Regions from separate parts of the Mesobacillus sp. QJM3NY_10 genome, predicted to be linked through region 1. Evidence: riboswitches for the same ligand, from Rfam matches in the RefSeq annotation. Region 1 holds a riboswitch; the other holds the start of a gene.
The links. Region 1 has a riboswitch for FMN ahead of ribD (bifunctional diaminohydroxyphosphoribosylaminopyrimidine deaminase/5-amino-6-(5-phosphoribosylamino)uracil reductase RibD). Riboswitches for the same ligand answer to the same signal wherever they lie in the genome.
Positions count from the first base shown of each region.

Region 2: another riboswitch for FMN. It lies ahead of AC0VX7_RS15935 (ECF transporter S component); the one in region 1 lies ahead of ribD (bifunctional diaminohydroxyphosphoribosylaminopyrimidine deaminase/5-amino-6-(5-phosphoribosylamino)uracil reductase RibD).

Region 1 is NZ_CM149675.1:3,940,948-3,948,775, forward strand. It holds gene ribE (riboflavin synthase) at 1-563, opposite strand, end outside; gene ribD (bifunctional diaminohydroxyphosphoribosylaminopyrimidine deaminase/5-amino-6-(5-phosphoribosylamino)uracil reductase RibD) at 576-1,658, opposite strand; FMN riboswitch at 1,805-1,950, opposite strand; gene AC0VX7_RS19925 (metal-sensitive transcriptional regulator) at 2,008-2,349, opposite strand; gene AC0VX7_RS19930 (spore germination protein) at 2,535-4,028, shown strand; gene AC0VX7_RS19935 (GerAB/ArcD/ProY family transporter) at 4,018-5,130, shown strand; gene AC0VX7_RS19940 (Ger(x)C family spore germination protein) at 5,114-6,238, shown strand; gene AC0VX7_RS19945 (hypothetical protein) at 6,361-6,561, opposite strand; gene dacB (D-alanyl-D-alanine carboxypeptidase/D-alanyl-D-alanine endopeptidase) at 6,677-7,828, shown strand, end outside.
Region 2 is NZ_CM149675.1:3,155,268-3,163,095, reverse strand. It holds gene sigX (RNA polymerase sigma factor SigX) at 1-436, shown strand, start outside; gene AC0VX7_RS15955 (hypothetical protein) at 411-1,652, shown strand; gene AC0VX7_RS15950 (peptidoglycan DD-metalloendopeptidase family protein) at 1,869-2,831, shown strand; gene AC0VX7_RS15945 (histidinol-phosphatase) at 2,899-3,711, shown strand; gene serA (phosphoglycerate dehydrogenase) at 3,748-5,322, opposite strand; FMN riboswitch at 5,614-5,746, shown strand; gene AC0VX7_RS15935 (ECF transporter S component) at 5,909-6,490, shown strand; gene AC0VX7_RS15930 (ferredoxin) at 6,693-6,941, opposite strand; gene AC0VX7_RS15925 (YpbB family protein) at 7,219-7,828, shown strand, end outside.

The DNA.
Region 1 (7,828 bases):
TACTTGCCGATCATGTCACATTCAATGTTGACGATATCACCTGTACCCTTGAATCCTAAGACTGTATCTTTTAAAGTGAGCGGGATGAGCGATAAGGTCAAACTGTCTTCCGATATTCCGAAAACAGTCAGGCTTGTACCATCAACAGCGACGGAGCCTTTCATGATGACATACCTCAGCAATTCAGGATCCACTTGAATTTCATAGTAAACTGCGTTCTCAATTTGCTTTTTCCCTTTGATCGTTCCGACGCCATCCACATGGCCGGCGACAAAGTGGCCGCCGAATCGGCCGCCCGCTGCCATCGCTCTTTCCAGGTTTACCTTCGATCCTCTTTTTACCGTTTTCAGACTGGATGCTTTGACCGTTTCCGGCATGACATCCACAGTAAATCTGCTCTCAGTGAAGGAGGTGACGGTCAGGCATACTCCGTTAACAGCAATGCTGTCTCCAAGATGGACATCTGTCAGCACTTTTTTCGCATCAATTGTCAGGACGAATGATTCACCGCTATGCTGGATGTTCGCGACTGTCCCAATTTCTTCTATAATCCCAGTAAACATACAAACCTCCTTCTATACCGGCTCAGCAATGATCCGGATATCCTGGCCAATTTGTTTGACATCCTTAATTTCCAAAGGAACTGTATCCTCGAGTCGGGCAATGCCCGCGCCTCCGTATGCAGCAGGAGCATTTTTCCCGCCGATCAGCTTTGGAGCGATATAGGTGATTACTTGCTGAAAGGCTTTTTCTTTTAAAAAGCTGCCATGGACCTCTGCTCCGCCTTCTACGTAGACAGAAGTGATGCCCCGGTCTCCCAGTTTTTTCAGCATGTCATGAATCCCAATTTTCTCAGTTTCCAGCTTGATAACCTCAATGCCTAGCTCAGTAAATTGCTTTATCTTATCCGGATTTACTCTTGCTCCGGTCACAATAATCGTATCGGCAGCTCTATCATTTGCGATCCTTGAATCCAGCGGGGTGCGAAGGGTGCTGTCCAGCACGACCCTTACCGGATTTTCCCCTCCAGCTTCAAGTCTGGTCGTCAGGCTCGGGTTGTCTTTTATAACGGTATTGACGCCTACTAAAATCGCGTCATGTGTATGACGGAATTGATGAACGTCCTTTCTTGCTTCTTCTCCTGTAATCCACTGGCTCTCTCCCGTTACTGTAGCAATTTTCCCATCAAGGCTAGTGGCTGACTTCAGCGTTACATAGGGCAAGCCAGTGTTTATGTAATGAAAAAACACTTTATTCAGCGCTTTCGCTTCTTCCTCCATTAACCCAACCTGGACATCTATGCCTGCATCGAGCATCTTTTTCACCCCTGCTCCGCCGACAAGCGGATTCGGATCGACCGAGGCGACAAAAACTTTCTTAATGCCTGATTCGATAACCAAATTCGAACATGGCGGCGTCTTTCCGAAATGATTGCATGGCTCGAGTGTCACATACAATGTAGCTCCTTCAGCCTTTTCACCCGCCATTGTGATCGCGTGCACCTCAGCATGGTGTTCTCCCGCCTTCAAGTGGGCACCCATGCCAATGATCTTGCCGTCTTTTACAAGAACAGCACCAACCTGGGGATTCGGGGAGGTTTGTCCTTCAGTCGCACTGGCGAGATTGATGGCTAGTGCCATATAATCCTGGTCATTCACCTGACTACCTCCTTTCTAATTTTTCCTTGGGGCAATTAAAAAATAAAAAGACCCCGAAACAAAATTGCTTCGGGGTCCTAAAAAAGGCAATGGCAAACTAGAGAGTTAAAAAAGGGCATACTGATCCCGTTCTTTTAATCCTCGTTTTTTTCCTTCTCCCATCCAGACTTTAACTGTCGGCCCTGGAGTTTCACCAGATCCACCGTTTAACAAATGTTAACCGGGTCACGGACTAAGAAGCGAAAGCTTCATCACCGCCGGTTGGGAATTTCACCCGACCCCGAAGGAATGTATTAAGTTAAAGTTGATTATACAGAACTTTAAGTTAAATGAAAAACAAAACAACCTTTTATTTTTTCATCAACTTCTCAATCGTAGTCAACAGCTCATCAACCACTTCATTGTCGCCTTCCTGGATCCGTTCGACAATGCATGATTTCATATGGCCTTCGAGCAAAAGTTTGGCCACACTGTTCAAAGCAGCCTGTGTTGCCGAAATCTGCGTGATGACATCGTCACAATACGTATCTCTCTCAATCAGGCCTTTAATGCCACGAATTTGTCCTTCTATCCGATTCAATCTCGTCACGAGATTCTTTTTCGTTTTTTCAGAGTGATGGCTCTTTCGTTCTGATGAGCAACAGCTGTCACCACATTCAGATGGGTTCACTTCGGGCTCTAAAATGTCCATCTAAAAACCCCCTTATATCTTTTAATCTTATTTTATCATACCCCCATGATTTACTTAATCGCAAATGCCAGATGGCCCTTGCTTCGCCCCGTCATCTCCCTTACTTTGTATATTTTGGCAAATCAATTGGAATAACTACTTCTAACAATTAAAGCTTACTTACCTCAATAAAAAGTGGTGTAGTTATGAAAAAATTTAGGCTACCGAAGAGCTTCCATCAGGATACGAAAGACCAAGCTATTTACAATAGCATCTACCAAAGTGTGAAATCTGTGTTCGAACATACAGCAGATTTTAAAGAATTGAAATTTTCTAAAGGTGACATATCCTTTATATTTTGCTTTCTTGAAACCTTAGTCTCAAAAGAACATTTCAATGAATATTTATTGGTACCATTGTTCGAACATGGGTCTAGTGTCAGCAGGGAAAATTTACAATCTTTAAATGGCGTGGAAAATCCCGATTACAAAGAACTTATAGAAGGTATCCTTGACGGTGGATATGTGTTGTTTCTATGTGGCCGTAATGAATCCTGGCTATTCAAATTTCCTAAAAGTAATCAAAGGGCGATACAAGAGCCTCAGAACGAAAATGTTGTCCGTGGCTCTCACGATGGTTTCATAGAAAATCTCGAGGTAAATATCAGTCTCTTAAGACAAAAAATCAAAGATCCTGATTTTACTGTTAAATATCACGTGTTAGGTGAAAAAACTAGAACAAAGCTTGCAGTTGTGTTTATTAGAGGAATCGCTGACGAGGAGGTTGTCGCTGAAGTAGAAAGAAGATTATCCTACATCTCAACTGATATGGTAATAAGCCCAGGATACATTGAAGAATTCATTGAAGACGATCCCTTCTCTTTGTTCCCACAAATCATTAACACCGAACGGCCTGACAGGACTATGGCAAATTTAATGGAAGGGAGGATAGCTTTGATTGGTGAGGGTAGTCCTACTGCATTAATTCTTCCAGTGACGTTTTTTTCATTTTACCAATCATCCGATGATTACAACAGCAGGTGGATATCGGCGACCTTCATCAGGATGCTAAGATATGTAAGCTTTATTATTGCGATTACTTTTCCGGCATTTTATATCTCAATAATTGCATATCACCTAGAAGTCATTCCACATGAATTGATTTTGTCATTGAAAGGATCAGTGGAAGGAATACCTTATCCCCCATTGTTGGAGGCCTTCTTAATGGAGATTACGATTGAACTGATCCGGGAAGCAGGAATCAGGCTTCCAAAGCCTGTTGGTCAGACAATTGGCATCGTTGGTGGTCTTGTTATCGGAGATGCTGTAGTCAGTGCCGGGCTCATCTCTAACATAATGATAGTCATTGTGGCTGTAACGGCTATTTCTGCCTTCGTCGTTCCCTCAAATGAAATGAGCACGACAGTTCGCTTGATCAGGTTTCCACTTATGGTTGCTGCATCATTCATGGGGTTTGTCGGTTTGATTTTTGGGTTGATCATAATTTTCATCAAGCTTTGTAAATTAGAGTCATTTGGTGTTCCTTTCTTTTCTCCGCTGGCTCCATTGCACCTAAAGGACTTAAAAGATACATTCCTCAGGCTGCCGCTTTGGAAAATGAATGATCGACCAAAAAACTCCCGTGCTATAAACACTAAAAGACAGCGGGATACAAGAGGATGGAAGATAGATGGACAATAATAAAGATATGATCACATATCAGCAATATTTCTTCTTGCTCATCCATACCCAATCAGGGGTTGGCGTACTTTCGCTACCATATGATATGCATAATTCTGTCCATTCAGATGGATGGATTTCCATTCTCATTGCCGGAGTGCTGGTACAGGGTTTATTAATTGCTTATTTGCTCCTATTCAAGAGATTTGACTCACAAAACCTTCTTGAAATATCTAATTTGCTACTTGGCAAAAAGATAGGTAAAGTAATCTCTCTATTTTACTCCCTATATTTCATAAGTGTCGGAAGCTTAATTTTAGTTCTTTATATTGGGATTATCGACCGATGGATACTTCCCTATACACCTAACTGGATTATTGGGGCGTTATTGGTTCTGACTGGGATTTATTTATGCATAGACGGTTTGAATGTATTAGCTCGTTTTTTTACGTTGGTTACACCCCTAATGGTTATTCTCTTTTTGCTAGTTTCCTACACATTGAAAGATGCAAACATATACTACATCCTACCGATCGGCCAGAGTGGCATAAAAGATATATTTTTTGGTAGCAAAGATGCCTTCCTGTCCATGCTCGGATTTGAAGCAGTCCTAATGATTTTCCCGTTAGTAATGGGGTCAAACAGAAAAAAGTTCAAGGCAATGACTTTTGCAAATTTGTTTATTACGCTTTTATATGCCTATCTGCTACTCGTCAGTTTCATGTATTTCAGTCCAGATGAATTGAAGATTATACCAGAACCTCTGTTATATATGCTAAAGTCTTATACCTTTAAGGTCATTGAGCGAACGGACTTGTTATTCCTCTCAATATGGATAATCATGGTTTTCACATCTTTTAGTAGCTATCTGTTTTTGGCAGCAAAGTGTGGCAAGAGTTTATTTAAAAAGGCACAACATAAAAAGCTGATTTATTTTGTTGCTTTAATTTGTTTTGGATTATCGTTATTTGCAGAGTCCAATATTCTTTTCGCTAAATCTATGAGTGGATATATAACAAAAGCCAGCTTCGCCTTTCTTCTTTTCCCTATTCTCTTACTGCTTGTCTCATACCTGTTTAAAAAAACAGCGAAAGGAAAGATCCACTATGATCAGGCCAAGTAATTTCTTATGCATCGCATTCATGACAATCTTTTTAAGCGCATGCTGGGATCAAAATTTATTGAAGGATGTAAGGTTATACTTGGCTGCCAGTTTTGACTTGGATACGGATGGAAGAATAATCGATACAGTTTCTTCCCCGATTATAAAAAAGGCAGACCAAGGAGAGGGATCAGCAGAAACCTACCAGATTATCACTGGGATTGGAGATACACCTAGAAAAGCAAGAGGAGATATAGACAAAAGAGTTTCAAAAACATTTGATGCCTCAAAACTCAGAGTACTCATTATTGGAAATAAACTAGCAAAAGAAGATATATATCCAGTTCTTGATTTATTTTATCGAGACCCAAAAAGCTCCCTTAGCGCTAAAGTTGTTATTGCGGAAGGTATGGGGAAGGGAATTCTCGAGCTTAATATTAAGGACCAAAAAATAAGTGAATACCTATTTGAGCTATTAGAAAGCCAGGAGGATTCATTACTTATACCAGAGGAAAATATCCAATCGATTTGCGCTGAAATGTTTGATCCAGGTGAAGATTTGAGTCTCCCTTATATAAGCCAGGAAGAAGGTGGGACTTTGGCAAATGTAGAAGGAATAGCATTATTTAATGAACGTAAATTTACAGGACATATTTTATCAGGTGATGAGGCGGAAATATTTCTATTGATGGACGGCCACACTGGGAAGACAGTTTCCTTCACAAAGAAAATTGCAAATCACGATGATTCTGATCTTCGTGAATTTGTTTCTCTCAATGTGAAAAAAGCAAAGAAAAGGTTGGAAGTAACGATTGAAAATGAAGAAGTAAAAGTTAACATCAATCTAAAATTAAAAATTTCACTTACTGAGTATGCCAGAAATCAATTGTATAATAAACAAGAAATCAAGTTTCTGAATGAAGAGCTTTCTGAGATACTCACAAAAGACGCAGAAACTGCCATAAAGAAACTTCAAGAAGCGAACAGCGACAGCTTCGGCATTGGCCGGCGACTTATTTCGCTCCACAATGATTATTGGCAGCGCGTGGATTGGAAAAGTGTATATCCAAATATTTCAATCACCCCAAAAGTGAATGTAGAAATTATTGGACATGGAATAATAGAATAGGCGATCCAATCCCGGATATTCTCCTGCCTCGATTTTCCAGTGACCCGATATTAATTCAAAGATACTCCCATTGAACTTCCCATAATTAAAGGATGTTCAATGGGAGCATTTTTATTTCCAAGTTAAATCTCTGTATTTTCTCTCCTTGAATATACAATGAACAGAAGCTCTCTTGACATCCCTGCCGCAAACAGGCAGCCTGCGAGAAGCGCCAATGTTCCGTACAATGGGTCTGTCACCTTTGAAAAAATCAGTTGGACATAGAAGTAAAATCCTGCTCCGATGGCTAGAATGAGTAAGGTATTCAAAAAGTATCGGTACATTTTTTTGCCTCCTGAACCTTATATTATTTAAAACAATATCATAGACTCTACTAGTTGGTTATTGGGAAATTTACTGTCGAATACAGTTGAGAAATGAAAGGAGTGTCCAAAAAAATTGAAACAAAAATCTACAGCAATCATCATATTTTCACTCGTTATCATCTTAGCCATCATTCCGTTTTTTCATACTGAAGAACCGCCGGCCAGGGCTGTTGAGCAAAGTGGTGAGTTGTCCACAGAAATAGGTAAGCTGTTAACAAATGAGCCGGTACTAGATGGAGCTTTGGCTGGTGTCAGCATCAGGTCTGCCGAAGAGGGAAAGCTTTTGTACGAGCATATTGGGGAAACTCGGTTGCAGCCTGCTTCGGTGCTGAAAATGTTTACAGCTGCAGCGGCGTTTTCAGTCTTAGGGGAAGAATACCGCTTTACAACCGAAGTACTGGCAGATGGAAAAATTGACGGCGGGACTCTTGCGGGTGACCTTGTTCTAAAAGGAATGGGTGATCCGACCCTGCTTCCAGCAGACTTTGATAAAATGACACTAAAACTTAAGCATAAGGGAATCAAGAAGGTCTCTGGCGATTTAGTGGTTGATGACAGCTGGTATGATGATGTCCGTTATTCTAAAGACCTTACCTGGAATGACGAACATCAATATTATGGAGCCCAGGTTTCTGCCCTTACTGCTTCGCCAAACCAGGATTATGATGCAGGCACTGTTATTGTCAATATTTTACCAGGCAAGAAAGGAAAAGCAGCAAACATTTCACTTGAACCTGAAACCGATTATGTAAAAATCTTAAATGAAACGGTAACAGTAGATTCCGAGGGAGAACATGACATAATAATTGAACGAGAGCATGGGTCGAATAGTATTTTAGTAAGGGGAACGATCCCGGCTGGCGCTCATAAAGCAAGAGAATGGGTTGCCGTCTGGGAGCCTTCCTTGTATGCAGGAAGTCTCTTTAAAAAGTCATTAGAAGAACATGGGATAAAAGTAGTTGGGAAAATTATAACGGGACGTGCGACAGAGACAATGACCAGGTTAATTTCTCATAAATCAATGCCGCTTGCAGACCTGATGATACCATTCATGAAATTAAGCAATAACGGACATGCTGAAGTGCTTGTTAAGGAAATGGGCAAGGTCGTTCATGGTGAAGGCAGCTGGGAAAAAGGACTTGAGGTTATGGCTGCTGAGCTTTCCCGTATCGGGATTGACACCAGCCGGCTTGTTTTGCGGGACGGATCCGGAATCTCTCACTCT
Region 2 (7,828 bases), 790 kb from region 1:
TCGTGTTTTGAAGGCATACGACCGGTTTGAAGGAAAGAGCAGTGAAAAGACATGGCTGTTTTCGATTGCCAAGAATGTCGCGATTGATCACTTCCGCAAACAGAAGGGCTGGAAGCAGCGATTGCTTGAATCCTTTGATATGTCTGCACGCCAGGTAAGGGACGATCAGCCCCTTCCTGAAGAAATGGCACTCCAAAGTGAAGAGATCCAAATGATGTACAAGTGCCTTGACCAATGCACGGTTGACCAGCGAATGGTCATCATCATGCGCTATATACATGAATTAACGATCAGCGAAACAGCAGAAGCTTTATCATGGACGGAAAGTAAGGTAAAGACGACTCAGCACCGTGCTCTAAAGACACTGAAAAAGCTGATGGAAGAAATGATTGAAAAGGAAGGGATGACTAGTGAAAAAGTCACAGCTAAGCGATAAGCAGCTAGAAGAAATCCTCGGCCAAATGCCTAAGGTAAAAGATCATCGCGACTCTCGTGACATTTATCAAAATATCGCCCATCGTGTTGAAAAAAGAAAGAAAATGCCGACCTGGGTCATTCCGGGTGCTGCGCTGGCAGCCGTACTCTTCCTCGCCTTCATCCTTTCACCAGGATTGATGGGAACCAACTATTCAGAAGAAAAAAGCATGGACAGCAGCGCTGCGGGAGAAAAATCAGCCATGGATATGAATACAGCCACAAGGGATGATACGGCAAATGAAAGTGCAAGCCAGGAGGAGAGCACTCTCATGATGGATGCAGCAGATGGTGAGGTTGAAGAAAAGAGCAAAGAGTTCGCAACAATGGATAAAGCAAATCCATATGACGGCCTGATTTCTTTATATGCAGAAGAGGTAGACACCGAGACATCCGAAATCCTTACCTATGCAGTTCCTGACGAGCAGGTGATGGCGATCGTTCCAGTTACCGTAACAACATCGAAAGAAGAAGGAAAGTCCTGGATTGACAGCTATACGGAAACGATGCCGAAGCTAATGGAAAAGGAATGGGGATTGACCGATTACTATCCTATGGATGCAACCTGGAACTTCGATGAAGCCACTAAGACTTTGACCATGGATGTAAAACCAAATCACCCTTACCGAGATGGAAGTGCTGCCAACGTTATATTTGTCGATTCGATGACAAATAACTTCTCTGGAGTAGGGATTGACAAAATGGTACTGACTACAGAGGGCGAACCTGGGATTGAATTAAGCCACTTTGGTCCAATGGAGGAGCTCCCAATCAACGCAGAGACAAAAAATAGAAGGGCTTACTTGTTCTTGACAGTTGAAGGTATGCCAAATCCGTACCTTGTACCGACAAAAGAACAGCATAAAACAATAGAAGATGCCTTCGCACAGATGTGGAAAGGTGATGAAATAGGATACCTCTCAGCATCACTTCCAGAAGATTTCAGCCTGGCACAAACCAAGAAAACTGAAGATGATATATTAGAGATTACATTAGACAAGAATACAACCCTGGACGAAAGTTTCCTGCCAAATCTTGAGGCAATCTTAATGACAGCGCGTGAATTTGATTACTCTGGTGTCAAGTTCACAAATGCAAACATCGATCAGCTTGGACCTTTCAATCTGAACGAAGTCCTCCCGCTGCCACTCGCTCCAAACAAGAAAAATATTAACTAAAAGAAAGGCCATCTGGTCTTTCTTTTTTTGTGGATTCAAATGGATCCCTCGATACCGGAACATAAACAAATTTTCCTTCTTTTGCATAAAAAAGCAGTTTCCCACCAATTATAACGAATGTGCTTTTTTAGCTGCTGCTTTTCCGGCCATACAGTTCTAATTTCGTACAGGCTGTCATAGGGATGGAAAGGGAGTAAAAAGTTAAGGAGGAAGAAAATGCAGGATTACATAAAGCGTTTACTCATTGCTGGGTTAATGGCACTCTGTATCAGCTTGCTATTTCTTGGCGGAAAGCACTCTGAGGCAGAAATGCTCGATATAAAGGAATTGACTTCAAATTGGGTTTGGCCAGCTGAGGGGGTCGTTACGGATTTATATGGAACGCGCCATGGCCACCACAAGGGGATTGATATTGCAGGTGAATTCAAAACACCTATACATAGTGTTGATAAAGGAGTTGTAACAAAGTCATATTATTCGGGCTCATATGGACATGTTGTTTTCATTAAGCATGATAACAATCTGGAAACTGTATACGCCCATTTGAACAAAAGGAATGTAAAGGAAGGACAGGTCGTTAAGCAAGGTGATATTATCGGCCTGATGGGAAACACAGGGGATTCTTCTGGAGTTCATCTCCATTTTGAAATCCATGAAGAAAAATGGACATATGAAAAAGAAAATGCCTTAGATCCTGTATTGGCTTTGGGAGAAGCAGCTGTGGGACAGCCTGTAGTAGCTATGGAGCAAAAAAGTAATGAAGTGTCGCTGGAAACAATCGCGAAGCTACGTCTGACCGAGGATACCTTTATTAATAATCAAGGTGAGAATGTAAGTGCTGAAAGTGTGAAAATAGAATCAGCGGCTGCCGTCCCCCCGTCAAAAGAAAAGCAGGTAAAGCATACCGTCAAAAGGGGAGAGACTCTTTGGTCAATAGCACGACAATATAACACTTCGGCAGAAGCGATTAAGCAAAAAAATAACATAAATAATAGCCATATCTCTCATGGTGATATATTAATAATCGAGAAATCAGATGATAAGAGTTATGTCGTTGCATCAGGGGATACACTGCATTCAATCGCAAGAAAGACAAACACCTCTATTGAAAAATTAAAAGCTTTGAACAATCTGACATCTGACACGATACGACCTCAGCAAATATTAATTACCCGATAATCTATCCTTGTACCGGTTATTATCTGAAAGTATAATAGGTAAAACGGTCACAAAGGGGATGGGTACTATGCTGACGGATTACCACAACCATCTGGAAAGAGGCACATTGACGCTGGATTATTTGAAACAGTTTACTGATACAGCCAATGAAAAGGGAATCCAGCATTTCGGGATTTCTGAGCATGCATATCACTTCTATCAGACTGCAGATATTTTACGCAACAGCTGGGTGGATGAACGAAGATACTATGATATGGCTGATTATGTCCATCTTTTTGAGGAAGCCTGGAAAAACGAAATTGATGTAAAAATGTCGATCGAGATGGACTACACTCCTGGCAAGCATCAGGAGATGGAACAGTTCATAAAAAGCTATGACTTTGATTATGTAATTGGATCGATCCATTGGATTGGTGATTTTGGGATTGACCTTGCCGAGTATCGCAAAGAATGGGACAGAAGAGATGTTTATGAAGTTTATCGAAATTATTTTGACCAGGTAGTAACGCTGGCGCAATCAGATCTGTTTGATATAATCGGGCATATTGATCTTGTAAAGATTTTTAAATATGTCCCTGAGGATGAAAGTTTCCTATTGGAACAGTATGATAGGGCAACAACAGCGTTGGCACAATCCAAGACCTGTGTGGAAATAAGCACTGCAGGCTTGAGGAAGCCTACTCAGACATTATATCCTGATAAAAGGCTATTGCAGATGTGCTTTGATAAGCATATACCGATTGTCTTGTCATCCGATGCACATGTACCTGAGCATGTCGGTGCCGATTTTGATCAGGCTCTGACCCTTGCCCGGCAGGTGGGTTACGAAGAAATTATCACTTTCTCCAAAGGGGAACGAAAATCATATCCTTTGGGTTAAAAAATAACAGGCCTCACTATAAGGAGGCCTGTTTGTTCAGAGTATAATACTGTTGATCGTAACGATGTCCTGCAGCGATTTCAGCTTATCGACCATTTCATCTGGCAGTGGTCTGTCAAAAGAGAGGACCATGATGGCCTCGCCGCCAGCCTCTTTTCTGCCGACCTGCATTGTCGCGATGTTCACTCCGTGGTCACCCAGGACCTTTCCTACATGCCCGATTACACCGGGACGGTCCATATGCTGGATATACAGAAGGTTCCCTGATGGATGGAAATCAATGTTAAAGCCGTCCAGGCTGACAATTCTTGGTCCGTAATGCTCAATGTAGGTTCCTCTTGCTGTAAAAGTTTCTCCGTCCCCGCTGGCTTTTACAGTAATGGTATTTGCGTAACCAAATGAATTCCCAGTCACTTTTTCCCCAACCATAATACCGCGTTCTTTTGCAATGTGGATGGCATTCACTTCGTTTACTTTCACATCAATGCGGTTTTCGAAAAATCCTGCCAGAAGTGCCTTTGTTAAAAAGGACGTTTCGAGTTCCGCCGCAGTACCTGAATAGGTGGCGGTCAATTCACTGATTCCTTTATTGTGACATTCTGAGACAATCTTGCCCATTTCTTTCGCAAGCTGGTGATAAGGCTGGATTTTCTCATAGATTTCTTTAGACATTGCTGGGAGATTGATTGAATTAGCAACGGGTTTATTTTCAAAAAAAGTACTGATTTCTCTGGCGACCTGGGTGGCAACATTCAATTGCGCTTCTTTTGTTGAGGCTCCTAGGTGTGGGGTGGTGATGACAGAATCAAGTTTCAGCAAAGGGTGGTCCCCTGGTGGTTCAACTTCAAATACATCCAGTGCAGCACCGGCGACATGGCCCTTTTCAATGTAATGGGCAAGAGCGATCTCATCGATTATTCCACCTCTCGCACAATTGAGGAGGTAAACTCCTTTTTTAGTTTGACTCAATGTCTTTTCATTAAGAAGTCCTTTCGTTTCTTTCGTCAAAGGTGTGTGGACCGAGATGATATCCGTTTCGGCGAGGACCTCGTCGAAGGTGGATAATTGGACGCCTAAAACCTCTGCTCGCTCCATCGTCAGAAACGGGTCGTACACCTTAACTGACATCCCAAAAGCCCTGGCCCTTTTTGCGAGCTCAGAACCAATCCTTCCCAAACCAACGATTCCTAATGTTTTTCCGTATAGCTCATTACCAATATATTGATTTCTTTTCCATTCTCCATTTTTTACAGAGGCGTGTGCCTGGGGGATGTTTCTCATTAATGCGGACATCATCGCAAAGGTATGTTCTGCGGTTGAAATGGTATTTCCATCTGGGGCATTGACGATGATAATTCCTCTTTTTGTCGCTTCAGCAATATCGATATTATCGACTCCGACTCCTGCCCGGCCGACGATCTTTAACGATGGCATTCTATCGAGCAGTTCTGAGGTGACTTTCGTCGCGCTCCTGACGATAAGGGCATCGATTTTTTGTAGATCTATACTTGCAGAATCAACACTCCCGATATGTACCTGGATACCATCCTGTTCTAATAATGGCTGTAAGCCTTCTTCCTTTATTGAATCTGCCGCTAGAACCTGGAACATCCATTCTCACTCCCTTTATTAAAGTAGTAATTTTCTGATTATTTTACAAGACGAATATTCTTTTGTCAAACTGTATAATTGTTCATAAATAGAATGAAAGCGCAATCAAAATCTATTGATTAATACTAAATATATTCTGTTATTCCGAATTTAGCAGAAGTTTAGTATTAAAATCATAAATGTGTCAGGAACAGAATGGATCTAACTCATCTCTGTCAAAAAATCGTCACAAGCAGACACCTTCACAAATTATCTTTTTTTCAGTATAATGAACTTGTTAAATTAAATATGGTCTATCTTCGGGGCAGGGTGAAATTCCCGATCGGCGGTAATGAGATTAATTCTTTAAGCCCGCGAGCCTGTATGGGCAGGATTTGGTGCGATTCCAAAGCCGACAGTATAGTCTGGATGGGAGAAGATGGAGGTTCTGCAGACGTTCAAAAAATGCAGGTTTTGAACGTTTATTAAGCATGCCCTTCACAAAACTCCCTCAAGCATAGAACTTGAGGGTTTTATTTGTTACGGTATGTGATTGCTGAACCTTTCTTCTTTATGTGAGATGGATCTCTATAAGGAGAGAGGAAATATGAAAAAAATTAGTGTCAAAGCAATGGTTTCAATTGGTATGCTGAGCAGTATCTCTTATGTATTGATGCTGCTGAATTTTCCGCTGCCGCCGTTTCCAAAATTTTTAATGGTCGATTTCAGCGATATTCCTGCATTGATTGCTGCGTTGATTTTTGGTCCGGTAGCTGGTATTTTAGTAGAATTCTTAAAGAATACGCTTGATTATTTCATGACAGGCAGTGATACGGGTGTGCCAGTAGGCCATGCTGCCAACTTTGTTGCAGGAGTATTATTCATTCTGCCAACTTACTATATTTATCAACGGATGAAATCCAATAGAGGAATGACATTTGCATTAGTGGCTGGGACAGCAAGTATGGCTATCCTGATGAGTGTCCTTAACTACTACGTTTTCCTTCCTGCCTACACATTGTTCTTGAACATGCCAGCAATGTCTGGACCGGAAGCGCGGGCCATGGTTGTTGCAGGGATTCTACCATTCAATTTCGTTAAAGGAATACTGATGTCTGTCATATTCATGCTGATGTTCACAAGGATGAAAACATGGATTGAGAGACAGCAAACATTCAAAAGTGCATAAACTCTTATGAGATCTTATACAAAAGCAACGGCCTGCACCGTTGCTTTTTTGAATTTATAGGTGATTAAAAACTATGGGTTCCTCGTGTGAATACTGCTGCTACCTAAGAAAGTGTTGTAGTTCGTGGCACCACACTATGTAATAAAAAAGTCTGTAATAAACAAAAAAAATTCCCGCTTATAAGCGGGAATTATGTATTTCTTTATTCGAACTTAGTAGCATCTCCGTTAAATGGCTCATCTGCAACTTTGATTGAGTCAGTTGGGCAGCCTTCGAATGCGTCCATCATGTCGTCAATTAATACATCAGGAATCTCAACGATACCTTCATTTTCATCAAGTGTTACGAATGCGATGCCTTCATCGTCGTAATCGTAGATATCTGGAGCAGCAGCACCGCAAGCTCCGCATGCAATACAAGTTTCTTTGTCAACAATTGTGTACTTAGCCATGATATAATTCCTCCCAAGTGTTTAACAATAATATGCTGTTTTCACCAAAATAGTGAAAACGTATTCCTCATATCTATTGTAAAACTGTATCGCCAACATTTCAATAAAAAAAGTATTGAGAATGCTTATCACACAAGGTATTGAATGGTTTTTTCGTTGAAAATAAACATTTTACTAGATATTTTCATGTTAAAATAATGTTATATTATTTTTCTGCTATAGTGGGCGCCGAATATTATCGTGCCCTTTGATTAATTTTTCATTCATAGGTGATGTTATGGGGATAACGTATTTAGAGACAGTTGTTTTGTCAATATTGAAAAGAATCAATGGTGAAAGAACCATCTATTCGTTATTTCATCTTTTACAGGGAAAGCGTTCCTCTCAGACGATTCAGGACGCTCATCTATATAAGATCACCCCATATTTTCATACATATCCCTCAGTTACTCGAGAGGGACTAGAAAAAATGATTAACCGGTTGCAGCATAGAGGGCTGGTAGAGGAAATAGCAGATACGAAGGTAAAATTAACAGGAAAGGGCGAAGCCGCCCTGGAACAGAAGTTATCTGAATACAGGCTTCCTGACTATCTAAATGGCTGGAAATATCACCAGGTGACTGATTCTTTTTGGGAGAGGCTAACGCTGCTTATACAGGTGAGTTCAAATCTGATTAACCATGAACGCTCCTTTATACCTGTCAGGAATAAGCGAGAAACCCTTACCTGGGTAAAACAATACATTAAGCAACAAAATGAAGATCGATGGAAGCTGGCAGAAAGGCTGTATGGTGAGCTTACATCTGCACTGGATAATGAAAAGACGAAGCCCGAGCTTGTTGTTATAAGGTTGACAGGGCACAGGAAAATTGGATTGACGACTATGC